DNA from 2 places in the Peribacillus sp. genome. Region 1 is predicted to be linked to the other one. Evidence: riboswitches for the same ligand, from Rfam matches in the RefSeq annotation. Region 1 holds a riboswitch; the other holds the start of a gene.
The links. A riboswitch is a leader RNA that binds a small molecule or an ion and turns the genes downstream of it on or off. The one in region 1 is predicted to bind S-adenosylmethionine.

Region 1 (6,732 bases):
GCTCCCCTTCTTCTGTTTAAAAAGTTGTATAATAATGAATAACTACTGAATTATTCACCTTTTAAGGAGGTTGCTGATTTGCATCAGATAAACCCGTTCAAATATGCATCAGATGAAAAACGCTACCACACCTGGAACTATCATTTACGTCAAGAATTTGGTCACAAAGTGTTTAAGGTTGCTCTCGATGGCGGCTTTGACTGTCCCAATCGTGACGGTACTGTCGCCCACGGCGGATGTACATTCTGTAGTGCCGCTGGATCCGGAGACTTCGCAGGTAACCGAGTCGAGCCACTAGATGTTCAATTTAGAGAAATTAGTGAAAAAATGCATCATAAATGGAAAGATGGTAAATACATGGCCTACTTCCAAGCGTTTACGAATACACACGCACCTGTTGAAGTACTTCGGGAAAAATACGAAGGCGTTCTCCAGGAAAAAAATGTTGTCGGTTTATCTATAGGTACTCGGCCTGATTGTTTACCTGATGATGTTGTTGAGTATTTGGCCGAGCTTAACGAACGGACGTATCTTATTGTGGAGCTTGGACTGCAAACCGTGCATGAGAAAACAGCTCAGATGATCAATCGTGCTCACGACTTTGCCTGCTACAAAGAAGGTGTTGAAAAATTACGCAAGCATGGCATACGTGTCTGTTCTCATATTATTAACGGCCTTCCGCAGGAATCTTATGAAATGATGATGGAAACAGCACGTGAAGTTGCCAACCTCGATGTTCAAGGAATCAAAATTCATTTACTGCATCTTCTAAAAGGAACACCAATGGTCAAACAATACGAAAAAGGGCTGCTTGAGTTTCTTACCTTTGAAGACTATATCTCGCTTGTTTGTGATCAGCTGGAAATTCTTCCTCCTGAGATGATTATTCACCGCATAACAGGCGACGGCCCTATTGAATTAATGGTTGGGCCTATGTGGAGCGTTAACAAGTGGGCAGTATTGAATGCCATTGATGCAGAATTAAAGAAACGTAACAGCTATCAGGGGAAATTATACATAACGGAGGGTCCACGTAAATGAAACTAGAAAAGATCTTACCATTTGCCAGTCGTTTATTGAAAGACTCCTTAACTCATGGAGATATCGCCGTTGATGGAACAGTCGGAAATGGTTTTGACACCGTTTTTCTTGCAAATCTGGTCGGTGAAGAAGGGCATGTTTATGGGTTTGACATTCAGCAAGCTGCGATTGATCAAACGAAGAAAAAACTAGCATCCGAGCAGGTAACCGAACGATGCACATTATTTACTGCTGGACATGAACAAGTGACCTATCGTATTCCCGAGAAACACCACGGTCAAATAAAAGCTGCCATTTTTAATCTTGGTTATCTTCCTGGCGGCGACAAGTCAATTATCACACATTTTGAAACGACTATTTCAAGTGTAGAACAGCTCCTTGATATTATGGCTCCAGGCGGAATGATTGTCCTCGTTATTTATCATGGTCATCCTGGGGGTGCTGAAGAACGCGACCATCTACTCGAATACGCCGCAGCGTTATCTCAGCATCGTGCACATGTCTTGCAATACCAGTTTATAAATCAAGTGAACGACCCCCCATTTATCCTTGCTATAGAAAAAATATAGATTAAAAAGAAGCTGCCAAATTTAGGCAGCTTCTTTTCATTGAACTACGTATCCCAGCGTCTTCAGGCGGGTTTCCACAAAACTAAGCGCATAGGTGAATACATCGTTTCTTTCTGGTTCATTAAAAATCTCATGATAAAGTCCGTGCCATTCTTTATATTGCTTTTCACTGCATTGATTATAATTAAACCATTCTCTGACGGGGCGCTTGTCAACTATCTTATCGTCTCCACCCTGCATTAATAGCATTGGAACATCCTGAAATTCCGGAATATCCTCAAAGGCCTCCTTAATTGCACCCAGTAGTTCACGATACCAGCGAACGGAAACCTTCGTAACATATAATGAATCGTTGAGATCTTCTTCCTGGATTTCTAAATTTCTCGTAACTAGTTCAGGCTTGAGACCCGCATCAATTCTTAATTTAGGCAACGCAATATTTAACCCAATTGAAGCCGCACCGAGGAGCTTAGGCGGCTGAGCCATCAGTCCTAAACAAGGTGAAGAAAGAATGACGCCGGCTATTTCCAATTCATCTTCTTGTAAAAGTCTAATAGCAATCAGGCCTCCCATGCTATGTCCCAGCAGGAAGACTGGAAGCGCATATTCATATGCCTCTTCAATCCAAGTCCTGACCTCATTTAAGTACTGTTCAAATGAATTAATATGTCCTCGATAGGCTCTTGTTGTCATTCCTTGGCCTGGAAGGTCCCCCATAATAACATGATACCCAGCAGAGCGCCACATTTGTGACAGCCATTTATATCGGCCATGATGTTCCATTGCTCCATGTACCATAACAATTACAGCTTTCGGGCTTCCTTCAGCCTCCCATTTCCACATATGATGTCCCCCCTATCATTTTCAAGGTGTATTTTTTTCCAAATAGGTTTTCGTCCTTTATAATACAAATAATACATAAAAAATGTCGATTTCGGAAAGGATTTGTTTTAAATATGCCAGTTTACCCATATAAAAACAAAATACCTCAAATTGCTGAAAGCGTTTATCTTGCTGAGAATACAATTATAACAGGTGATGTTACCATTGATGCTGAATCAACCATTTGGTTCAACTCCGTCATTCGAGGGGATGTTGCTCCAACCATTATCGGAAAAAAAGTTAACATACAGGATAATAGTATTTTACACCAAAGCCCTAATAATCCTCTGATTATTGAAGATGAAGTGACGATTGGACATCAAGTTATTCTTCATAGCTGTAAAGTTAGGAAAGGTGCACTTATCGGAATGGGCTCGATCATTCTTGATAAAGCTGAAATCGGTGAGGGTGCATTTATAGGAGCCGGCAGTTTGGTCCCTCAAGGGAAAGTGATTCCACCTAACACGTTGGCATTCGGAAGACCGGCTAAAGTCATCCGCGAGCTAACCGAAGAGGACAAACATGATATGGAGCGTATAGTAACCGAATATGCCGAAAAGGGCCAATATTATAAATACACTGCTCCACTAGAATAAGATATGAATTCATTACATATAAGAGCTTGATTGTTCTAGTATTGATTCAGAAAAGCAGGATAATGCAAAAAAAAGAAATCTTACCTAGGTAAGACTTCTTTTTTTGTTTATGCTTTTGCTTGTTCTTTTAAAGAAGCTGCCTTGTCTGTACGTTCCCAAGGAAGATCGACATCCGTACGGCCAAAATGTCCATACGCTGCAGTTTGTTTATAAATCGGTCTACGAAGATCGAGCATTTTAATAATTCCAGCAGGGCGAAGATCAAAGTTCGCACTGACTAAGTCCACTAAAATATCTTCATCCACTTTTCCTGTACCGAATGTATCAACAGCGATTGAAACCGGCTTAGCTACACCGATAGCGTAAGCAAGCTGTACTTCTACTTTGTCAGCCAGACCCGCTGCCACTAAATTCTTCGCTACATACCGCGCAGCATACGCAGCTGAACGATCCACTTTTGTCGGATCTTTACCAGAGAATGCGCCGCCGCCATGACGAGCATATCCACCGTACGTATCAACAATAATTTTCCGTCCTGTCAGACCTGCATCACCTTGTGGTCCTCCAATGACGAAACGGCCAGTCGGATTAATGAAATATTTTGTTTCATCATCAATTAACCCGCTAGGCACTACCACATTAATGACATGTTCTTTTAAATCACGTTGAATTTGTTCCAATGTAACATCAGGACTATGTTGAGTCGAAATAACAATGGTATCTACACGGACCGGCTTGTTATTTTCATCATACTCAATCGTTACCTGTGTTTTACCATCTGGACGAAGGTACTCTAACGTTCCATTTTTACGGACTTCTGCTAGACGACGAGAAAGCTTATGAGCCAATGAAATAGGCAACGGCATAAGTTCTTCTGTTTCGTTACAAGCAAACCCAAACATCAATCCCTGATCTCCAGCACCGATTGCATTAATTTGATCATCAGTCATTTGGCCTTCACGAGATTCAAGAGCTTCATCGACTCCAGCAGCAATATCTGCTGACTGTTCATCAATCGAACTTAATACAGCACATGTTTCAGCATCAAAACCATATTTTGCGCGTGTGTATCCAATACCAGCAATTGTATCACGCACGATTCTTGGAATATCTACATAGGTAGAAGTAGTAATTTCACCAGCAACTAAAACTAAACCAGTTGTAACCGATGTTTCACATGCAACACGTGCATTTGCATCCTTAGCTAGGATAGCATCCAAGATTGAATCTGAAATCTGATCACAAATTTTATCCGGATGTCCTTCTGTCACAGACTCAGAAGTAAATAAACGACGTTTCTTTGACATTCTTTTGCCTCCTCAAATGTTCAGGCTAAGAAAAGGAATGGCAGCCATTCACATTATCTTTCCCATTTTGTTAGACGAAACTCATTCCCAGTTGGTATTATATAATAGAAGCAGAAAGGTTGATGCGAATCATTCATAGTAAAAAAGAATGATTAAACGCATAAAAACCCTTCCTAGTTTTTGAGGAAAGGTTTGTTGTCTCGAAATGATCCTTTCACTCTTATCGTTCAAGGGTTTTTTTACCTTGCTCAGGTTAGCACCAACACTAAAATGATTTTGCAAACAATTGCTGATTAAAGCAATTTATTGTTTTATCAAAATCAAACATTCTAGCAGGTTGCTGGGTTTCATTGGGCCTGGCCCTCCACCATCTCGGGATAAGAGAATCCGTACAATTTAAAATCATAACGTAATTCTACAAATTCTGTCAATACTTATTTCCTATTCAGAAGAAAAAGTTTCTATTTTCCACTATCCTCACATAATGTCATAGTGCAAAGGAAAAATGGAGTAAAAGGCATATAGCCTATAGATCCTTTCAATAAATTTCACCAATTAAAACCTTTTCCTCTCAGAAAATACAAGAAACAAAACAAATAGTATAGACTATTAAAACTAATGTGTTATACTATTTATAAATTGATTATAAATTCAAAAAAAGGTAGGTATCTCCTATATGAATACGCTTGATATCTCAAATGAGTTACACCAATTATTATCCGGTAACAACATACATGTGCAGCTTTCTGTACCTCAATTAGTTGAAAAAGTTTTAAGCCGCAACGAAGGGCAGCTCACGTCAACAGGAGCTGTAAAAGCTGAAACCGGAAAATACACAGGACGTTCTCCTAAGGATAAATATATAGTAGATGAAAAAGCTGTTCATGAAAAGATTGATTGGGGTACTGTAAACCAACCGATTTCTAGTGAAGTATTTGCAAAGTTATACGATAAAGTCCTGCAGTATTTAAAACAAAAAGATGAAGTATTTGTTTTCAAAGGCTTTGCAGGTGCAGATAAACAACATCAATTACCCATTCAAATAATTAACGAATACGCTTGGCATAATCTGTTTGCCCATCAATTATTTATTCGGCCAAATGAAGAAGAACTTCAAGATCATTTATCAGAATTCACGGTTATATCAGCACCAAACTTTAAAGCAGATCCAGCCGTAGACGGTACACAGTCAGAAACGTTTATTATTATTTCTTTTGAACGCAGGACGGTATTAATCGGCGGTACTGAATACGCAGGAGAAATGAAAAAATCTATTTTCTCAGTAATGAACTATCTTCTTCCTGAAAAAGGGATTCTTCCAATGCATTGTTCAGCCAATGTCGGCAGAGAAGGCGACGTCGCTTTATTCTTTGGTTTATCAGGAACTGGCAAGACTACATTATCTGCAGACTCCAACCGAAAATTAATTGGTGATGATGAGCATGGCTGGTCTTCAAATGGCGTTTTCAACATCGAAGGCGGCTGCTATGCAAAATGCATCAATTTATCTCGTGAAAAAGAACCTCAAATCTTTGACGCCATTCGTTTTGGTGCCGTTCTTGAGAATGTAGTTCTTCATCCAGATACCCGCATTGCGGATTATGACAGCAGTGCCTTGACTGAAAATACACGTGCTGCCTACCAAATACAATCGATTGATAATATCGTTGATCCAAGTGTTGCAGGTCACCCAACAACGATTATCTACCTAACTGCTGATGCATCAGGCGTATTGCCTCCTATCAGTAAACTAACGAAAGAACAAGCCATGTTCCATTTCTTAAGCGGCTATACGAGTAAATTAGCTGGAACGGAGAGAGGCATCACCTCCCCCGAAGCTACGTTCTCCACTTGCTTTGGTTCACCATTCCTACCGCTTCCTGCAGTCCGCTATGCAGAAATGCTCGGCGAAAAAATTGATGAACACAGCGCAAAAGTATTCCTCGTCAATACAGGTTGGACTGGCGGCGAGTACGGCGTCGGCAGCCGAATGAAGCTTGCTTATACAAGAGCCATGGTACAGGCAGCACTAGAAGGAGAATTAACCAACGTCGAAACCATCAAGGACGAAGTATTTGGCTTTGATATTCCACTACACGTGCCCGGCGTTCCAGACGAAGTACTCCAGCCTACACGAACATGGGAAGACAAAGATGCCTATAAAGCTAAGGCCATCGAACTAGCACAAAAATTCAATGAAAACTTCAAACAATTTTCAAATGTAGCCAGTACAATTAAAGAATTAGGCGGCCCATTAGTCAAATAAAAAATGCTCTCCCAAAAGATCATTGATCTTGTGTGGAGAGCGTTTTTTTATTTATATGAATGTATATCTAC
Region 2 (6,517 bases), on a different contig from region 1:
AGATTTATTTAGAACAGAAATATTTAAAGCTGTTTCTGAGAGTGAGCTGAAAGGCTTGATATTTACCTATGTGTGGGCTTTTGACCAACCAGAGGATTGGAAATATGTAGACGATCTCTGTGAAATTTTTCAATCAAAAGGGGCAACGATTTATTTTGTTGAGTTAGAATCTGAAATGAATGTGAGACTAGAACGAAATAAAAGCCCGCACAGACTTGAGCAAAAACCTACCAAAAGGAACATAGATTGGTCAGAAAATGAATTAAGGGAGTCCATGAAAAAGCACAGATTGAACTCCTTCGACGGTGAATTAAAAAAAGAAAATTACATAAAAATTAATAATACTAAATTAAGTGCGATAGAAGCCGCTAACCTAATTTCGGCAAGATTTAATTTATAATCATGTAAGCTTGGAAGTACTTTTCAAGCTCTTTTTTTATTCAAAAAGTACTTTTGCTTCATCAGTTCGTTCATATCCTGTTAAAACCCCCAGCTCTCTAATAAACCATTCAGTGCCTCTGTTAGTTTAGTCTCTGGGATGCCAGCAAAGCCAAGAATGATTTGTGGATGTGAAAGGTTCTGTTTTGCCATTGAGTAGAGCGATACTGGATAGATTTTAAATCCAGCTGCAGCAGCTTTTGTGACGAGTGTGTCTTCAGTCATTCCATTGTTAACTGCTAATACAACATGAAGCCCCGATTGCTCACCAATGACTGTAATCGTAGAAGAATAGGGCTTTATTGAGGCTAAAACCCTTTCTAACTTACGACGGTAAAGTTTACGCATTCGATTCAAATGTTTCTCGAAGTCTCCCATTTTCATAAATTCGGTTAAGATATGTTGATCTATTCTTGAAACAGTAGAGTGGTAGAAAGAGAGATCTTGCTTATGCCTAGCAAGCAGCTGTTTTGGCAGGACCATATAGCTGATTCGAATGGATGGCATGAGTGATTTTGAAAACGATCCTAAGTAGATGACTTTCTCTGTGTAATCTAAGCTCTGTAGGGAGGGAATTGCTTTACCAGTATATCGAAATTCACTATCATAATCGTCTTCAATAATAAATCGATTTGAATGCCCGCTGGCCCAGTTTAATAATTGTGTCCTTCGGTTAACAGACAAAACGGTGCCGTAGGGAAAGTGATGGGAAGGGGTCACATAGACGATATTAATCGGTGAGTTCTCGACATTTTTCACGATCAGGCCTTCTTCGTCTACTGCGAGTGGATACACCTGATGATTATAGCAAGTTAAAATTTGCTGAATTAGATGATACCCGGGATCTTCGACACCATAAATGGTAGTTGGGTTTAATAGTAAAACGAGCTGCTGTAATAGAATTTCAATCCCAGCGCCCAAAATAATTTGATCTGGGCTGCATTTTACACCTCTAGCATGATATAGGTATACCGCGATTTCATGACGCAGCTCTATTTCTCCTTGTGAGTCTCCAAGTAAAAGCCATTCATGATGGTCTTCATGCATACTGTTTTTGGCATATTTACGCCATTGTTGAAAGGGGAAGTTTTCTGTATCAATCTGACTAGGATGAAAATCAATAGTAATTGAATTCATTTGTAGATTCGTTTGTAAGGGCAGTGTACTTTTTGCTCCGATATATTCCAAATCTTCCGATGCCATCACGAAATAGCCTTTACGTGGAATAACCTCGAGGTAGCCTTCAGCGGTCAGCTGTTCGTAAGCTGTTTCAACTGTGTTTAAACTTATATGTAAGACATCTGCTAACTTACGTTTTGAGGGAAGCTTTGTTTGGAAAAGCAGCCTGCCTTCCGTAATTTCCGCTTTAATATGTGCGTATAATTGTTCGTACATCGGAATGGAACTGTCTCTATTTAATTCAACGGCTAACCTATCCATCTAGTCTCCTGCTTTCTCTGAACCCATCGTTTTATGTAAAACTGACACTTTTAATACATTCACTTGGTTTTTATACTAAAGAACAAATAGTAAAAAATCAACATAAATTGGGAGATGAAGAGATGAATAAAGTAATAGCAACGGATGCGGTTAAACGAGGGATGGCTCATATGCAAAAGGGCGGAGTCATCATGGATGTTGTCAATGCCGAGCAAGCTAAGATTGCGGAAGCAGCAGGTGCAGTAGCTGTAATGGCCTTGGAAAGAGTGCCTTCTGATATTCGGGCAGCTGGAGGAGTCGCAAGAATGGCTGATCCAAGAATTACTGAAGCTGTCCTGAATGCTGTCTCGATTCCTGTAATGGCAAAAGCAAGAATTGGACATATCATCGAAGCTAGAGTGTTAGAAGCCATGGGGGTTGATTATATTGATGAAAGTGAAGTATTGACCCCAGCTGATGAAGAGTTCCATATTCTGAAAAGTGCGTTTACGGTGCCCTTTGTCTGCGGCTGTCGTGATTTAGGAGAAGCAGCTCGGAGAATAGGTGAAGGAGCGTCCATGCTTCGTACAAAAGGGGAACCAGGTACGGGAAATATTGTGGAAGCTGTTCGTCATATGCGAAAAGTTCAGGCTCAAATTAGAAAAATAATCTTAATGAATGACGATGAATTAATGGTTGAAGCGAAGAACTTAGGAGCCCCATATGAGATTCTTAAACAAATTAAAAAAGAAGGGAAATTACCGGTCGTGAACTTTGCTGCTGGAGGAGTGGCTACGCCATCTGACGCTGCCCTGATGATGGAACTCGGTGCTGATGGGGTATTTGTTGGCTCTGGGGTGTTTAAATCGGAAAACCCAGAGAAATTTGCCAACGCGATTGTTCAGGCAACGACGTTTTATAATGATTATGAATTAATTGGGGCGCTTTCTAAGGAACTTGGATCTCCAATGACAGGTATCGATATTTCTAAGCTTGCTGTGGCAGACCGTATGCAGGAGCGAGGGGTGTAACATGGCAGTAATTGGTGTAGTCGCCTTACAAGGTGCTGTGGAGGAACATCGAAAACAAATAATCGATACAGGTTCTGAAGCCGTAATTGTCAAACATCCTGAGCAGCTAGAAAAACTGGATGGGCTGATTATCCCAGGCGGTGAAAGTACAGCAATTGGGAGCTTAATGGCCCGTTATGGATTTATCGAAGCGATTAAAAATTTTTCTAATCAACAAAAACCTATATTCGGTACCTGTGCCGGCCTGGTCCTCGTTGCGAAAGGGCTTGAAGGGGCTGAGTCTGCTCATTTAGAAATCATGGACATCGTCGTTAAACGCAATGGTTTTGGGAGACAAATTGATAGTTTTGAAGCAAATATTGAAATAAAAGGGATGGAGGCTCCTTTTCAAGCGGTATTTATACGTGCACCGTATATTATATCAGCTGGTGATCAGGTTGAAATTCTAGCACGAGTAGATGAAAAAATAGTCGCCGCCCGCTGTGATCATCTCTTAGTCACTGCGTTTCATCCAGAACTGACCGATGATAACCGATTTTATAAAATGTTCAATGAAATGGTTGGATCGTCAATGGTAAGCCATTCATCTTAATACCACTGATTATAGTAAATGAGTATGGTTTTTATATATAATCTTGACAGAGACTATTCGAACAATTATGATAATTATAACTTAATATTCTTATCAAGAGAAGCTGAGGGACTGGCCCTTTGAAGCTTCAGCAACCTATGCTTTCGAGCAAGCAGGTGCTAAATCCAGCAAGTAGTGTCTTGAGAGATAAGAGTAGATTCAAAATGTCCTCTTTCTCTTTGAATGGGGATATTTTTGTGTGTAAGAAAAGCAGCAAGACGATAAAACATGTATCATGAAAGGATCCTACACTATGAGTGAAATTGTTATTTTATCTGGGAGTCCTTCCTCCCCCTCACGAACAGATTTAGTACTGAACTATGTAAAAGGAATCATTGAACAGCATGGATTTAAGGTCACTACTGTAAGCGTACGTGATTTCCCTGAAGGTGACTTAATTCATGCTCGGTATAATAGTCCTGAAATAAAAAAATTTTCTGAACTGATTGAAAAAGCGGATGGAGTGATTATTGGTTCTCCTGTATACAAGGCTTCCTATACGGGTGTATTAAAAACGGTTATTGATTTACTGCCAGAGGGTGCGTTAAAGAATAAACCTGTTTTACCAATCATGGTCGGTGGAAGTCCGGCACATTTACTGGCCATTGATTATGCATTAAAACCGTAAATCGCCGTCTTAAAAGGACAACCGCTTCAAGGAGTTTATATAATAGATAAGAAAATTAACAAAGAAAACTTGTCAGCACCAATAGAGGATGAAGACCTATTACAACGCATTACGGTTCAAGCAGAAGAATTCGCCGAAGCGATTCAAAAGGTACAGATCATACACGTTTAAGATAATAACAGCCACCGGCCATCCATGACTAATCGTAAACTAGCAAGCTATGAGCCTTCCCTGTCAGGGTTTGTCCTTTTATGGGGATGAGTAAACAGTATCCACAGCTTGAACATCATAACGTATTTTTCCCCGAAAACTATCAAGAGGAGTTTAAGGATATCTTCATAAAGAAACAACTCCCAGACAATCCGGCTATATATATTTGTTATTCAGGTAAGTCTGAAGCTAGTCTAGCGCCTATGGGACATAGTAATCTATTTTTTCTCATCAATGCACCATATTTAAAAAACGACTATGCTGAAAAAAATATTCAAATGTAGAAAAAAAGGGGTTGAGTAACTTAAAGCAAAACATCATGTATCAAGGGCATGTCCTCTAATACGTTTTCGCAAACTTTCTCCAAAATTAGAAATAAGTCTAAAGATATCAAAAACCTATGGTTTGTTGGTGGCAGTACTCATCCTGGCGGGGGCACCCCCATTGTGACAAAATCAGGTCAGCTTGTTGCTAAAGAGATTATGAGGGAATAGATACTTTGGTTAGCTTGTATTATACTATAGGGACTTATAGTCAAAGGAGTAGAATATGGATCATATTCCAGATCATCTTGATAAAAACTTACTCATCCTGTTTATCGGCTTTAACCCAAGTATACGTTCAGGAGAAGAGGGACATCATTATGCAAATCCCGCTAATCGATTTTGGAAGATTCTCCATGAATCAGGCTTAACATCCCGCAGGTATTTGCCTAAAGAAGATGCAGCCCTGCTGGAGCTTGGATATGGGTTCACGAATATTGTGTCGAGACCGACAGTGGGAGCAGTGGATATTACGAGAGAAGAATACGTGATTGGACGGCAGCAATTGAAAGAAAAAATCCAAGCTTACAAGCCTAAATATGCTTGCTTCGTGGGCAAGGGTGTTTATCAGGAATATTCACGAAAGAAAAAGGTGGACTGGGGATTTCAACCGCAGTCAATCGTGCCAGGAACCGTCGATTTTGTCGCCCCTTCATCGAGTGGATTAGTACGAATGAAAGTAGAGGATGTTACAGATATATACCGAAAACTCGCCGACGCATTGAAACTAAGGTGAGGAACACAGTTGGCTTTCGGGCCAGCTGTTTTTTTATTTTTAAAAAGTATTAAATTGTTTTAGCTATGACCGATACACTATATATAAGGACCATATACCTAGTGAACGATCCTTACAAACCATCGACCCCTTTGCCAAAGGTGTAGGCAAGTGTTCATTTTAGTAGAATATCCTTTCTTGATTATCACATGAACAGGTTTCTACATAAACTATCACATGTAAATCAACTTGTTCGGACTTATTTTTATTCACTAATTGAAAGCGCTTTAATGAACGGTGAAAGCTGATAATAAACGGGGGTGTCTAGCATGAAATTAAATGATGCGCTTGATGTATTAGATCGGATGCGTCTTCCCAATGGTGCGTATACAGCGAGTATCTCACAAGACTATAATTATGTTTGGATTCGTGATGTGGTCTATACAGTACTACCATTTTTACAAAGTCCTTCTGAACGGTATGAAAAAGCTTATCATGCTTTGTTTGATCTTTTTAAAACGTATGAATGGAAAATTGATATCCATCGTGAAAAGAAACCAATGTATCTCTTTGAACACATTCATTCCCGCTACTCGACTGAATTAAAGGAAATCAGTCAAGAGTGGGGACATGCGCAGAATGATGCGCTAGGAGCCTTCTTATGGGGAGTTGGGGAGGGCGTTCGGCAAGGGCAAAAGATTATTCGAGATGAGAAAGACCTTTTGATGGTTCAAAAATTAGTAGACTATCTAGAGTGTTTACAGTACTGGGAAGCACATGATAATGGAATGTGGGAAGAAAATATTGAATTGCATGCTTCAAGCGTGGGAGCCTGTGTAGCGGGTCTACACTCAGTGAAAATGCTGGTAAATGTCAACGATGGATTAATTCAAAAGGGTGAAGAAACATTGCGCTTTCTCCTTCCACGAGAAAGTATAACTAAAGAGACAGACCTTGCCCTCCTGTCACTTGTTTATCCTTATCGAATTGTTGATCGGAAAACAGCACTAAAAATTGTGGAAATGGTTTCTCAAAAGCTGGAGCGGACAAATGGCGTTATTCGGTATGCCCATGATCAATATTATAATGAAGGCAGCGAAGCAGAATGGTGTTTTGGTCTTC

Region 2: linked by a shared signal. The riboswitch ahead of ssuE (NADPH-dependent FMN reductase) and the one ahead of metK (methionine adenosyltransferase) in region 1 are both predicted to bind S-adenosylmethionine.

What each region holds. Positions count from the first base shown of each region.
Region 1 covers NZ_JAZVJO010000557.1:451-7,182, reverse strand. Annotated here, with positions in the region: gene mnmL (tRNA modification radical SAM protein MnmL/YtqA) at 79-1,041, shown strand; gene mnmM (tRNA 5-(aminomethyl)-2-thiouridylate-methyltransferase MnmM) at 1,038-1,610, shown strand; gene AC52RT_RS18270 (alpha/beta hydrolase) at 1,647-2,453, opposite strand; gene AC52RT_RS18265 (gamma carbonic anhydrase) at 2,567-3,088, shown strand; gene metK (methionine adenosyltransferase) at 3,196-4,395, opposite strand; SAM riboswitch class I at 4,613-4,779, opposite strand; gene pckA (phosphoenolpyruvate carboxykinase (ATP)) at 5,072-6,661, shown strand.
Region 2 covers NZ_JAZVJO010000346.1:402-6,918, forward strand. Annotated here, with positions in the region: gene AC52RT_RS11025 (AAA family ATPase) at 1-400, shown strand, start outside; gene pdxR (MocR-like pyridoxine biosynthesis transcription factor PdxR) at 481-1,878, opposite strand; gene pdxS (pyridoxal 5'-phosphate synthase lyase subunit PdxS) at 2,001-2,888, shown strand; gene pdxT (pyridoxal 5'-phosphate synthase glutaminase subunit PdxT) at 2,890-3,480, shown strand; SAM riboswitch class I at 3,568-3,673, shown strand; gene ssuE (NADPH-dependent FMN reductase) at 3,773-4,147, shown strand; gene AC52RT_RS11050 (hypothetical protein) at 4,405-4,641, shown strand; gene AC52RT_RS11055 (mismatch-specific DNA-glycosylase) at 4,907-5,416, shown strand; gene AC52RT_RS11060 (glycoside hydrolase family 15 protein) at 5,725-6,517, shown strand, end outside.